DNA from 2 places in the Streptomyces marincola genome. Region 2 is predicted to be linked to the other one. Evidence: riboswitches for the same ligand, from Rfam matches in the RefSeq annotation. Region 2 holds a riboswitch; the other holds the start of a gene.

Region 1 (2,193 bases), 3.4 Mb from region 2:
CGCCGAGGTGGCGGCGAACGTCCGGCCGATCGCCCATCTCACGCAGCGCTGCCGGGTGTTCTGGATCGGCGGCAGCGGCGACCTCGTGCCGGACTGGATCGCCTACTACGACCCGGGCCACACCGCCGAGTCCCTGACCGCGTACGCCGCGCGCCTCTACCCGCAGGGGCCGCGCTGGACGGTCGCGGCCCAGGAGAGCGGCTTCTGGGTGCTGCGCGCCGAGGGGTCGTGACCCGGCCGGCCCCGGCTCCCCGCGCACGCGCCCGGCAGCGGCCCGGGGCCGGAAACCCGCTGGTGGACCGGCCCCGCGGCACGGAGACTGCCGCCATGGACACCACCGACATCACGGTCAGGGCCGCCGCGCCCGCCGAACTCGACGCGGCCGGCGAGCTGGTCGCGGACACCTACCTCGCCGACGGGCTGCTCGACCTCGGCCCCGCCGACCCCTACCTGCCGGACCTGCGGGACGCGCGCACGCGCGCCGCGCACGCCGAGGTGCTGGTCGCCACGGGACCCGCCGGCGAGGACGCGCCCCACGGGCCCCACGGGCTGCTCGGCTGCGTCACGTTCGTCGGCGCGGGCGGCCCGCTGGCGGAGGTCGCGGGGCCGGGTGAGGCGGAGTTCAGGATGCTCGCGGTGACCCGGGCGGCCCGCGGGCGCGGCGTGGGCGAAGCCCTCGTGCGCGCCTGCCTGCTCCGGGCGCGCCGGGCGGGAGCGCGGCGTGTCGTCATTTCCAGTCAGTCGCGAATGCACACGGCCCACCGGTTGTACGGGCGCCTCGGGTTCGTTCGGGCGCCTGAGCGCGACTGGGAGCCGCTTCCGGGCCTGCGGCTTCACGCGTTCGCACTGGAACTCGCCCACGAGGGAGGCGAACAGCACAACATATAGGGGCGCCCGGTCCACGCAGCACAAGATGTATGCTCGTGCTCGCTGTCGCCGCAGGGAATCCGGTGCGATTCCGGAACTGTCCCGCAATGGTGTGCGATGGGTGGTTTCGTGCTACCCATCGCGAGTCCGACCCCTGCCGACGGTGCCGAACCTGTCCGGGCCTCGTGGGCTGGGCCGACGGACGTATCGCGGTATGCCTTTGCCTTACCACACGCATGCCTCGACGCGCCCGCCTGCCCGCCCGGCCCCTTGGCCGCCGCGATTCGAGGGAGAGCATCGAGTGACCACCGCACCCGTCGCACCCGCGGAGCCGGTCACAGCCGCGCTGCCGCGCCTGCTGACCGACCTCACCGCCGACCTGCCCGCCGCCGACCCCGACCGGGTGGCGACCGCCGTTCTCCGCGGTCGCCACGCGGGCTCGGACGAGGCGGAGTTGCGTTCGCTCGCCATCGAGGCGGCGGCCGGGCTCATCGCCGAGGACCCCGCGTACTCGCGGCTCGCGGCCCGGCTGCTCAGCCTCGCCATCCGCGACGAGGCCGCCGGCCAGGGCGCCGTCTCGTTCTCCGCCTCCGTCGCCACCGGCCACCGCGAGGGCCTGATCGGGGACGGCACCGCCGCGTTCGTGCGGCGGCACGCCGACCGCCTCGACGCGCTGGCCGAGGCGGCCGTCGCGGAGGGCGCCGACGACCGCTTCGAGTACTTCGGGCTGCGCACGGTCGAGTCCCGCTACCTGCTGCGCCACCCCCTCACGCGCCGCGTCATCGAGACCCCGCAGCACTTCCTGCTCCGCGTCGCCTGCGGCCTGGCGGACGGCGACTCGGAGCAGGCCCTCGCCGAGGTGGCCGAGCTGTACCGGCTGACGAGCAGCCTCGCCTACCTGCCCTCGTCCCCCACCCTGTTCAACTCGGGCACGCGCCACCCGCAGATGTCGTCCTGCTACCTGCTCGACTCGCCCAAGGACGAACTGGACTCCATCTACGAGCGCTACCACCAGGTGGCCAGGCTGTCCAAGCACGCCGGCGGCATCGGCCTGTCCTACACCCGGGTCAGGGCCCGCGGCTCCCTCATCCGGGGCACCAACGGCAAGTCCAACGGCATCGTCCCGTTCCTGCGCACCCTGGACGCCTCCGTCGCCGCCGTCAACCAGGGCGGCCGGCGCAAGGGCGCGGCCTGCGTCTACCTGGAGACCTGGCACGCCGACATCGAGGAGTTCCTCGAACTGCGCGACAACACGGGCGAGGACGCCCGCCGCACCCACAACCTGAACCTCGCGCACTGGATCCCCGACGAGTTCATGCGCCGCGT
Region 2 (2,193 bases):
CGGGCGCGTCCCGGCCGTCCCCCGGCCCCGGGGGCTCGGGGTCGTCGCCAGGCGCGGGGCCGCCCGGTGGCGGTGGCGGCGGGTCGGCGTCGCCGAGCAGTTCGTCCAGCAGGTCCTCGTCGAGCCCCGGGGCGTCGAACGGCTTGCGCCGCCGCCGGTGCGGCAGCGCGAGGACCGCGGCCCTGCGGATGTCGGCGCGGGTCACCTCGTCCCTGCCCTCCCACGCGGCGTGGGCGACGGCGGTCCTGGCGGTGACGATGTCGGCGCGCAGCCCGTCCACGTCGAAGGCGGCGCACACCTCGGCTATCTTCAGCAGCGCCGCGTCGCCAAGGCGCACGTTCCCGACGTGCGCGCGCGCCGCCTCGATCCGTTCCGTGAGCGCGGCGTCGGCCGCCCGGTAGCGCGCGGCGAACGCGCCGGGGTCGGTGTCGTGGGCGATCCGCCGCCTGACCACCTCGGCGCGCAGCCGCGGCTCCCTGGGCGCCGCCACCTCGACGGTCAGCCCGAACCGGTCGAGCAACTGCGGTCGCAGCTCGCCCTCCTCCGGGTTCATCGTGCCGATGAGCACGAACCGGGCGGCGTGCTCGACGGAGACGCCGTCCCGTTCGACCGTGGCGCGGCCCATCGCGGCGGCGTCGAGCAGCAGGTCGACGAGGTGGTCGTGCAGCAGGTTGACCTCGTCCGCGTACAGGATGCCCCGGTGGGCGCGGGCGAGCAGGCCGGGCTCGAACTCGACCTTGCCCTGGGCCAGCGCGCGCTCCAGGTGGAGCGAGCCGAGGACGCGGTCCTCGGTGGCGCCCACCGGCAGTTCGACGAGCCGCACGGGCCGCGTCTCGGTGGCGGCGTCCGCGGGGAACGGGCCGTCGGGCGAGGCGGCGCCCGGGTCGTGCGGGTCGCTGGAGAAGCGGTCCCCCGCCACGACGTCGATGGGCGGCAGCACGGCCGCGAGCGCGCGCACCGCGGTCGACTTGGCGGTGCCCTTCTCGCCCCGGATGAGCACGCCGCCGATGTCCGGGGAGACGGTGGTGAGGATCAGCGCCAGACCCATGTCGTCGAGTCCGCCGGGGTGCCCGGCGTCGCAGCCGAGAACCGCGGAAAAGGGGTACTGCGTCGGCATGTGAGGCTCCCGCTCGCTTCGCCATCCTCAAGTGGTCGGCGCGAGGCCGGTCTTCGGACTTGCCGGGTCCCTGCTCGACGTGAGCGGGCCTGGTTCACCGCAGCGGGCCTGTGCCGGAATCTCACCGGCTTCCCAGATTCTCCCCACCGGCCTGCCCCGCCGTTTCCGACGGCTGGACCACTGGGGCACCTCGTGCCTTTCGGCGTTCACGATAGCCTCTCGCCCCATGACGGACGCCAGGGGAGTGCCCGCGGACCCGGAGGACCGGCCGCGCATCACGGTCGTCGGCATCGGCGCGGACGGCTGGAACGGGCTGCCGCCGCGGCTGCGGGCCGCCGTGCGGGACGCCCGCGTCCTCCTGGGCGGTCGCAGGCACCTGGGCCTGGTGCCGCCCGTTCCCGGGCAGCGGCGCGAGACGTGGCCCACGCCGCTGCGCGAGGGGCTTCCCGCCCTGCTCGACGCGCTCGGGGCCGGGCCCGTCGTCGCCCTGGCCTCGGGCGACCCGCTGGTGTCGGGCGTCGGCTCGACGCTCGTCGACCTGCTCGGCGCGGACGCGGTCTCGATCGAGCCGGCGGTCTCCTCCGTGGCCCTGGCACGGGCCCGCATGGGCTGGCCGGCCGAGAGCGCGGACGTGCTGACGCTGGTCGGCCGCGACCCGCACCTGCTGCTGCGCGCGCTCGCCCCCGGCCACCGCCTCCTGGTCCTCTCCCCCGACCGGAACGGCCCCGCCGCGGTCGCGGGCCTCCTGGCCGGCGCCGGGTACGGCGCGAGCACGATGACGCTCCTCGGCGACCTCGGCGCGGACACGGAGTCGCGCAGGGCGGCGACGGCCGCCGACTGGCTCGCCGCCCCGCCGCCCGAGGTACCCGCGCTGCACGTGCTCGCCCTCGACCTGCGCGGTCCCGGCGTCAGCTGGGCCACCGGGCTGCCGGACGACGCGTACGAGCACGACGGCCAGCTCACCCGGCGCGACCTGCGCGCGGCGGCGCTCGCGCGGCTCGCGCCCGCGCCGGGCGCGCACCTGTGGGACGTGGGCGCGGGGGCCGGTTCCGTCGGCATCGAGTGGCTGCGGACCC

The links. Region 2 has a riboswitch for cobalamin ahead of LC193_RS06415 (VWA domain-containing protein). Riboswitches for the same ligand answer to the same signal wherever they lie in the genome.
Region 1: linked by a shared signal. The riboswitch ahead of LC193_RS21570 (ribonucleoside-diphosphate reductase subunit alpha) and the one ahead of LC193_RS06415 (VWA domain-containing protein) in region 2 are both predicted to bind cobalamin.

Annotation. Positions count from the first base shown of each region.
Region 1 is NZ_CP084541.1:4,888,497-4,890,689, reverse strand. Features, by position in the region: gene LC193_RS21580 (DUF2079 domain-containing protein) at 1-232, shown strand, start outside; gene LC193_RS21575 (GNAT family N-acetyltransferase) at 328-888, shown strand; cobalamin riboswitch at 881-1,043, shown strand; gene LC193_RS21570 (ribonucleoside-diphosphate reductase subunit alpha) at 1,082-2,193, shown strand, end outside.
Region 2 is NZ_CP084541.1:1,515,934-1,518,126, forward strand. Features, by position in the region: gene LC193_RS06415 (VWA domain-containing protein) at 1-1,117, opposite strand, end outside; cobalamin riboswitch at 1,145-1,291, opposite strand; gene cbiE (precorrin-6y C5,15-methyltransferase (decarboxylating) subunit CbiE) at 1,344-2,193, shown strand, end outside.